2 regions of the Actinomadura sp. 9N215 genome follow, and region 1 is predicted to be linked to the other one. Evidence: riboswitches for the same ligand, from Rfam matches in the RefSeq annotation. Region 1 holds a riboswitch; the other holds the start of a gene.

Region 1 (4,134 bases):
CAATTCCGCGTGAACTGGGGGTTCTTGCCGAACCAGCGGGATGTTCGTCGTACCCTTCGTAGCTGACGGGTAAACCGCCCGGCCGGACCCTACGTCTGAACTACAGACCGTCCTGAACTACAGACAAGGCGCTGAAGAATCGTGATCATCGCATCGTCCATCGTGCTCATCGTCACGAGCCTGCTGATGGTCGTCCTCGTCCTCATGCACAAGGGCAAGGGCGGCGGACTGTCCGACATGTTCGGCGGCGGCATCTCGTCGTCCCTGGGCGGGTCGTCCGTGGTGGAGCGCAACCTCGACCGGCTGACGATCGCCGTCGGCGTCCTGTGGTTCGCCTCGATCGTGGCCCTGGGGCTCCTGTTCAAGGGCGACGCCTGAGCATCCCGTTCCGACCAAAGCGAGCGCCGCGCCGCCCCAGGAGGTCACGGGCGGCGCCGGAAGACCAAGCGAGGAGTACTCCGTGGGTAGTGGCAACGCGATTCGGGGCAGCCGTGTCGGGGCCGGTCCGATGGGAGAGGCGGAACGCGGTGACGCCGCCCCCCGCGTGTGGGTGACCTTCTACTGCGCCAACCGGCACGAGACCCGCCCCAGCTTCGCGACGGACGTCGCGGTCCCCGAGACCTGGGATTGTCCGCGCTGCGGGTTCCCCGCCGGGCAGGACTCGGAGAACCCGCCGGCACCGCCGAAGACCGAGCCGTACAAGACGCACCTGGCGTACGTGAAGGAGCGCCGCAGCGACGAGGACGGCGAGGCCATCCTCGAAGAGGCGCTGGCCAAGCTCCGCCAGAAGCGCGCCGCGGTGAAGCAGGCTCTGGAGTCTGCCGCGCGCTGATCGAGCGCGCCCGCACGCCATCGCATGGCCCGGCCCCGCGAGGGGCACGGGCATGCGCCGTTCCGGGCACGGTCGAATATCCTTCGGGGAATCGGGCGTGCGGCCGCGTTTCGGGCGCGGGAGTTCGGCGTCCGGGTCCGGGGACGGTTCGGGAGGGGTGCGCATGGACGCGGTCGATCAGGCGATCCTGCGGCGGTTGCAGCGGGACGGGCGGCAGACGAACCGGGAGCTGGCGGACGCGGTCGGGATCGCCCCGTCCACGGCGCTGGAGCGGACGCGGGCGCTGCGGTCCCGCGGCGTCATCACCGGGTTCCACGCGGCGGTCGACCTGGAGCGGCTCGACCGCGGCGTGCAGGCGCTGATCTCGATCCGGATCCGGCCGCAGTCCCGCGAGGCGATCGAGTCGGCGCGCGACAGCATGGCCGCGATGCCCGAGTCCGTGGGGGTCTTCGTGGTGACGGGCAACGAGGACCTGTTCGTCCACGTGGCCGTGCCAAGTACCGCCTACCTGCGCGACTTCGTCCTGGACCGGGTGGCGCGCCGCAAGGAGTTCGTGGACGTCCGCACCCTCGTCGTGTTCGACTACGTCCAGCCGGTGGAGCAGGCCGAACTTCCGTCGTCCGAACGGCGCGAGAAGCGAACGTCCTACAGCTGATCGCCGGGCCGGTGCCGTGGCGGCGAACGATTGACGGGCTGGGCGAGCCCGTCCGAACGAACTGCGGCTAACCGGTCGAAAATCCGCGCTTTCTCCTAGCGTCGGACGCATGGACCGACGAAACAACTCATCCGGGACGCTGCTGATCCTCGCCGCGGGCGTCCTGTGGGGGACGGTCGGCCCGGCGCAGGTGCTGGCCGGGTCGTCCGCGAGCCCGGTGGCGATCGGCGGCGCCCGGATCCTCTTCGGCGGCGTGCTCCTCGCGGCGCTGGTGCTGGTGACGAACCGGCGGGCCTACGGCACGCTGTCGCGGCGGGCGTGGCCGCCGCTGCTGGCGGCGTCGGCCGCCACCGGGACGTTCCAGGCGTCGTTCTTCAGCGCGGTGGACCTCACCGGCGCCGCCGTCGCGACCGCCGTCGTGTTCGGTCTCGCCCCGGTCTCCACGGGGCTGTGCGAGCGGATCGTCCTGGGGTCCCGGCTGAGCCGCCGCTGGTGGACGGGCACCGCCTGCGCGATCGGCGGCGTCGCGCTGCTGATGGTGCTCGGCTCCGCCGTCCACGTCGACCCGGCCGGGATCGCGCTGAGCCTCCTCGGCGGGACGTGCTTCGGCGTCTACACCGTCTCGGCCAAGATCCTGTCCGGCCGGGACGTGGGCATGGCCGCGGCCGTGTCGGTGACCCTCCTCGCCGGCGGGTCGGCCCTGCTGCCGTGGACGCTGGCGGGGCTCCCGGCCCTCGCCGCGCCGCGGCCGGCGCTGCTCGTCGGCTGGCTCGGGATCGCCGCGACGGCCGCCGCGTACATGTTCTTCGTCACCGGCCTGCGGCGGGTGACGGCGGCGGCCGCGGGGACGCTCAGCCTCGTCGAGCCGCTCGTCGCGGCGGCGCTCGCGATCCTCGTGCTCGGCGAGCGCATGTCCGTGCCCGTCGCGGCCGGGTCGCTGCTGCTGCTCGGCGGGCTGTTCGTCGTGTCCGTCCCGGCGCGGTCGCCGCGCGGCCGGGACGCGGCTCGGTATGATGGCGCGCACGCGACTGGCGCAGTCAAGGTGGAGATGACCACCGGGGAGCGAAAGTAGTCCGCACACCGCGCGCCTGGGTGTACGGGTCCCCATCCGCCGGGGCGCCCGAGCCCCGGCGCGGACAGCGCGGAGGCATCCCATGCACGAACCGTCCGTTCCCCACCTGCACGCCGAGGACCCGGAGCTCGCCGGGCTGGTCGAGGACGAGGCGCGCCGCCAGTACGAGAAGCTGCGGCTCATCGCCTCGGAGAACTACGTGTCGCCCGCCGTCCTGGAGGCCGCCGGGACCGTCCTCACCAACAAGTACTCCGAGGGGTACGCGGGCAGGCGGTACTACGAGGGCCAGCAGTTCGTCGACCCGATCGAGACGCTCGCCGCCGACCGGGCGAAGGAGCTGTTCGGCGTCGAGCACGCCAACGTCCAGCCGTATTCGGGGTCGCCCGCGAACCTGGCCGTCTACATGGCGTTCCTGGAGCCTGGCGACCCGGTGATGGGGCTGTCGCTGCCGATGGGCGGGCACCTCACGCACGGCTGGTCGGTGTCGGCGACCGGCAAGTGGTTCCGGCCCGTCCGGTACGAGGTGCGCGCCGACACCGGGCGCGTCGACCTGGACCAGGTGCGCGACCTGGCGCTGAAGGAGCGGCCGAAGCTGATCTGGTGCGGCGGGACCGCGATCCCGCGGACGATCGACTTCCCGGCGTTCGCCGAGATCGCCCGCGAGGCGGGCGCGGTGCTGGCCGCCGACATCGCGCACATCGCGGGCCTGATCGCGGGCGGCGCGCACCCGTCGCCGGTCGGGCACGCCGACGTGATCACCACGACCACGCACAAGACGCTGCGCGGCCCCCGCGGCGCGATGATCATGTCGACGGCGGAGCACGCGAAGGCGGTCGACAAGGCCGTGTTCCCCGGGCTGCAGGGCGGCCCGCACAACCACACGACCGCGGCCATCGCCGTCGCGCTGAAGGAGGCGTCGCAGCCCGGGTTCGCGGTGTACGCGCGGCAGGTCGTCGCGAACGCCAAGGCCCTCGCCGCCGCGCTGCTGGACCGCGGCTACGACCTGACGTCCGGCGGCACCGACAACCACCTCATCCTGATCGACCTGACGAACAAGGGCATCGGCGGCAAGCCCGCCGCGCAGGCCCTCGACCGCGCCGGGATCGAGCTGAACTACAACGCCGTCCCGTTCGACCCGCGCAAGCCGTTCGACCCGTCCGGGCTGCGCGTCGGCACCGCCGCGATCACCACCCGCGGGCTCGGCGAGGAACGGATGCCGCAGGTCGCGGCCTGGATGGACGAGGTCGTGCAGGCCGCGTCCAAGCAGGACGAGAGCGTCGTGGAGCGGGTCGCGGGGCAGATCCGCGAGCTGCTCGCGTCCTACCCGATGCCCGGCTGGACGTCCGCGCCGTAGCCGCCTAAGCGCGGCGGAGGATCGTGATCATGCGCCAGGCGGCGGGGTCGGTGAGGGCGACCGCGTCCTGACCGGCCCCGAAGTCGCCGTACTGGGCGAGCACGTCCAGGCCGGCGGCGAGGCGGATCGCGGCGTCGAGCTCGGTGGCCGTCCAGAAGCGGTAGGGGACGACGTCGCGCAGCACCCGCGTGCCGCCGTCCCCGGTGATGGTCATCGTGACG
Region 2 (4,134 bases), on a different contig from region 1:
GTGGAGCCGAGAAGCGTGATCTCCTGCGGCGCCGCCGGACCGCCCGACAGCGCCAGCCCCGGGATGACCACGGACGCCCTGTACTGCCGGTTGGGCATCGGGCCCGGGTCGAAGGTCAGCCCGAGGAGGCAGCGGTTTCCGGGCTCGACGATCGCGGAGCCGCAGGTATCGTCCACCGCCTTGTGGAAACGCCCTTCACCGCCCTTGATCGTCCAGTTCGGACCGTCGAGCCGCCGGTCGCACACCGGGAACGTCCACGCGGTGCGCCAAGCGGGGTTGTGCGGGTCATCGCGCGGCGCGAAGGAACCGAAGTCGAAGGCCTTGGGCTGCTCGGCGACGCAGGTGGAGCCGCCTCGGTTGCCTCCGCCTCCGTCTCCGCCGTTGCCGTTGCCGTCGTCCGGCTTCTCGCCGTTGAGATTGCGGCCCTGCCCGCCCGAGCCGTTCCCCGTGCCGCCCCCGTTCCCGCCGCCCGACGGGACAGCGGACAGCGACGCTTGAGGGCGGTCGCCGCTGGAAGAGGCGGGCGTCCACCCCAGGCCCGCCGCGGCGATCGCGCCGCCCACCACCACTGCGGCGAACGGCCCCAGCACGGCCGGCTTCGCCAGCAGTCCCTTGGCCCCCTTGGCGCCCGCGGCGCCCCCTTTGGCGGCCGTCCCTCCCGCGAGGTGCTTGCCCGCGAGCAGCGCAGTGCCGACCGCCGCGCCGGCGAGGACGCCCTTGGCGAGGGCCTTGCGGCGCATCCGGTCCTGCTGGTCGAAGTACGTCTCGTCGCCGGCGGCGCGCAGTGACCGCGACGCCCGGCGGCCGAGCGCGAGGACGCGGCGCCACGCCCCCCAGCGCAAGGTCAGGCACAGGGCCGGCGCGACCGCCCTGGCCAGGTCCCGGGCCGCGGCGTGATGGCCTCCCTCGACCGCGGTCTCCAGGACGGCCGCCACGAGAGGCCCGGCGGCCGAGATCTCGTCCGCGCTCGCCGAGCGGGCCCAGGCCGCCAGCACCGCGGCGCGGCGGCCCGGTTCCGTCGGGGGATCCTCGCGCGTGACCTTGTGGGCGAGCGGCCCGCACAGGCTGTATCCGGCTCCTTCCCGGGCGGCGAGCCCGGCGGTCTCCAGCCGTTCCAGCGCCTTCCCGGCGGCGTCCGCACCGACACTCCCGGTCAGTTCGGCGACGAGACCGGGCGGGACGGCGACGCCCTCGGCGGCGCGCAGGGTGGCCAGAACGTCCCGCGCCGTGTCGCCGAGTCCCGTGGCGAGCGCCCCGGCCAGCGCGTCCAGGTCGGCGGGGACGTCCTCGACCGCGGCCGACCGCAGGGCCGTCCCGGCCTGGACGAGCGCCGCGGGATGCCCGTCCACGGACCCGGCGAACCGCTCCGCGAGCCGCCGCTCCTCCGCCGAGCACTCCCTCCCGGTCTCCCGGACGAGCAGTTCCACCGCGCTGTCGAGACCCAACCCGGCGAGCTCGAACGTCTCGCCGTCCCAGGGCAGCCGCCGCGGCGTCGCGACGGCGACGCCGCAGCCGGGGAGCGCGTCCAGAAGCGTGGCCAGGTCGTCGGCGTCGCCGCCGAAGTCGTCCACGAGGACGAGCGCGTTGATCGTCCCCATCAGCCGCCGGAGCTGAGGCCGCGCGGGCCGGTAGTGCCGGGTGTCGTAGCAGGTCTGGAAGAGCTCCTGGAGAACGTCCTCGACGTCCATACCGGCTGCGGCGAGATGGACCACGTCCGTCCCGGCGGCCTGGCGCCGCACCCCCGCCGCGCGCAGCAGCGCGGACTTGCCGATGCCCGGCGGCCCGGTGACCTGGACCGGCGTCCGCTCGCCGAGTAACCGGACGACGCGGTCGACGTCGGGGGCGCGGCCGAGGAGGTCTGGCTCGTCGAAGGGCAGGGGCGTTCCGGCGGGCCGGCTCCGCGGCCGGGGCGCGGGCATCGGCTCATGCCTCACCACCACCTCGGCGGCGCCACCCGAGTGAACGACGACGTTGTTGTCCCCCACGACGAGCTGGCCCTTGAACGCGCCCTCGACGCTGACCTGGGCGCCGTCTCCGTCAGCGACCACACCGGCCTCCCGTAAGCCCCCTGGGGTGTGTTAGCCAAGAACCTACGAGCCGAGACCCCGCCAGGACGGTTCTTGACCCTAAGTGGCCAATGCGTCGCTCTGTGCTGGCCGACACAGTGGGTCAGGCGGGAGCTCCTGCCCCGGAGAATTCAGCTCTTGGTAAAGTGCGATCGAGCCGTGACTGGCGTCTTGGGATGGATGTAACCATCGGGAAGCGGCTCCGTTTCAAGATGTTGTGCCGTGCGCCTGGGCTTCTGGTCGAAACTAGGAGAAGCGGCGCTATGCGGCATCCGGATCCCTCCCTCCTTCTTCCCTCGGCTCGGCCTCGGCTGATCGGCGTCGTCAACATCACCGCCGACTCGTTTTCGGACGGCGGCAGGTTCCTGGACGCCGAAGACGCGGTGGCGCACGCCCGGCGATTGCGCGCGGAGGGCGCCGACGTCATTGAGCTCGGCCCTGCGGCGAGTCATCCGGATTCGCAGCCGGTGTCCGCCGATGAGGAGATACGGCGGCTGGCCGGCGTCATCGACGAACTGGTCGCTGATGGCATACCGGTGTCGGTGGACTCCTTTCGTCCCGAGACCCAGCGTTTTGCCGTCGCACGCGGGGCCGATTACCTCAACGACATCCAGGGCTTTCCCGATCCTGGCCGGTACCGGGAGTTGGCCGGCATGAGCTGCCGGCTCGTCGTCATGCACTCCGTCCAGCGGACAGGGCCCGCCACCAAGGTGCTGACCGATGCAGAAACCGTGTGGACGGGCATCGAGCGGTTCTTCTGCAAGCGCCTGACCGCACTTCAGGCGGCGGGCGTCAACCCGGAACGGCTGGTCATCGACCCTGGACTCGGCTACTTTCTCGGGCGCACTCCAGAGCCGTCGGTAATGGCCCTGTCGCGGCTGCGGACGCTGAAGTCCCGCTTCGGCCTGCCGGTCCTGGTATCGCCTTCGCGCAAGTCGTTCCTCCGGGCGCTCACCGGGCGCGACCTGGAGCGTATCGGTCCCGCCACGTTGGCGGCGGAACTGTATGCCGCACGTCAGGGTGTGGACTTCATCCGCACTCACGACGTCGCCGCCATCAGTGACGCGCTGACCGTCTTCAAAGGTCTGGACGAACACAACGCGGGCCCCCGATGACCAGGCACAGCAATGACAAACCCGGCGGTGGGCTTGTCGCTGTCAGGGGGATTCGGTCAGGCCGTGGCGTGCGTGCCAGCGGGTCATGGCGGGCGGTGCCCACCAGGCCCGCCGGCCCAGGACGGTCATCGTGGCGGGCACGATGAGCATCCGCACCACGGTGGCGTCCAGCGCGATGGCCAGCGTGAGGCCCAGGCCGATCTGTTTGATCGGGGAGAAGCCGCCAAGGGTGAAGCAGGCGAAGACCACCATCAGCAGCAGGGCCGCGCAGGTGACGACCCGGCCGCTGCGCTGCAGGCCCAGCGCCACCGCGGAGTCCGGGGTGGCGCCCTCGCGCCGCCACTCCTCGCGGATCCTGGCCAGCAGGAACACCTCGTAGTCCGTCGACAGCCCGAACGCGATCGCGGCGATCAGGATCGGGGCGGTGGAGTCGAGGGCGCCGAGCCCGCTGACGCCCAGGTGACCGTCCTGGAAGATCCAGACGACCAGGCCGAGGGCCGCGCCCAGGCTCAGCGCGTTCGACAGCACGGCCTTGACGGGGAGCAGGACCGAGCCGGTGAAGGCGAACAGCAGGGCCAGGGTCATGATGACGCTCACCAGCAGCGCCCACGGCAGCCGGGCGCCCACCATCGCCTGGTAGTCCACGATCTTGGCGGCGGCGCCGGTCACCGTGACGGGGAAGGGGGCGGGCAGGTCGCGTACGTCACGCACCACCTGGCGGGCGACCGAGCCGTCCTCGGCGGGCTGGCCGGCCGGGACCCTCGGGATCACGGACAGGACGGTGACGCCCGGCCGCGGCGAGCGCCCGGTCACCGAGACGACGCCCGGCAGCGTGCGCACCCGGTCCTGGAACTGGCGGGCCTGCGACGAGCTGGGGTCGGCCTGGGCGACGACGGTCACGGGGGTGGCGACGGCCGCGGTGCCGAAGTGCCGGACGGCCTCGTCGAACAGCT

The links. A riboswitch is a leader RNA that binds a small molecule or an ion and turns the genes downstream of it on or off. The one in region 1 is predicted to bind ZMP and ZTP.
Region 2: linked by a shared signal. The riboswitch ahead of folP (dihydropteroate synthase) and the one ahead of glyA (serine hydroxymethyltransferase) in region 1 are both predicted to bind ZMP and ZTP.

The regions. Positions count from the first base shown of each region.
Region 1 is NZ_JBIRBA010000002.1:361,312-365,445, forward strand. Features, by position in the region: gene secG (preprotein translocase subunit SecG) at 142-378, shown strand; gene ACH34T_RS04380 (RNA polymerase-binding protein RbpA) at 461-832, shown strand; gene ACH34T_RS04385 (Lrp/AsnC family transcriptional regulator) at 996-1,487, shown strand; partial or broken gene ACH34T_RS04390 (DMT family transporter) at 1,597-2,397, shown strand; ZMP/ZTP riboswitch at 2,502-2,588, shown strand; gene glyA (serine hydroxymethyltransferase) at 2,642-3,913, shown strand; gene ACH34T_RS04400 (class I SAM-dependent methyltransferase) at 3,918-4,134, opposite strand, start outside.
Region 2 is NZ_JBIRBA010000001.1:196,459-200,592, forward strand. Features, by position in the region: gene ACH34T_RS00880 (hypothetical protein) at 1-2,048, opposite strand, end outside; ZMP/ZTP riboswitch at 2,216-2,307, shown strand; gene folP (dihydropteroate synthase) at 2,330-3,181, shown strand; gene ACH34T_RS00890 (MMPL family transporter) at 3,224-4,134, opposite strand, start outside.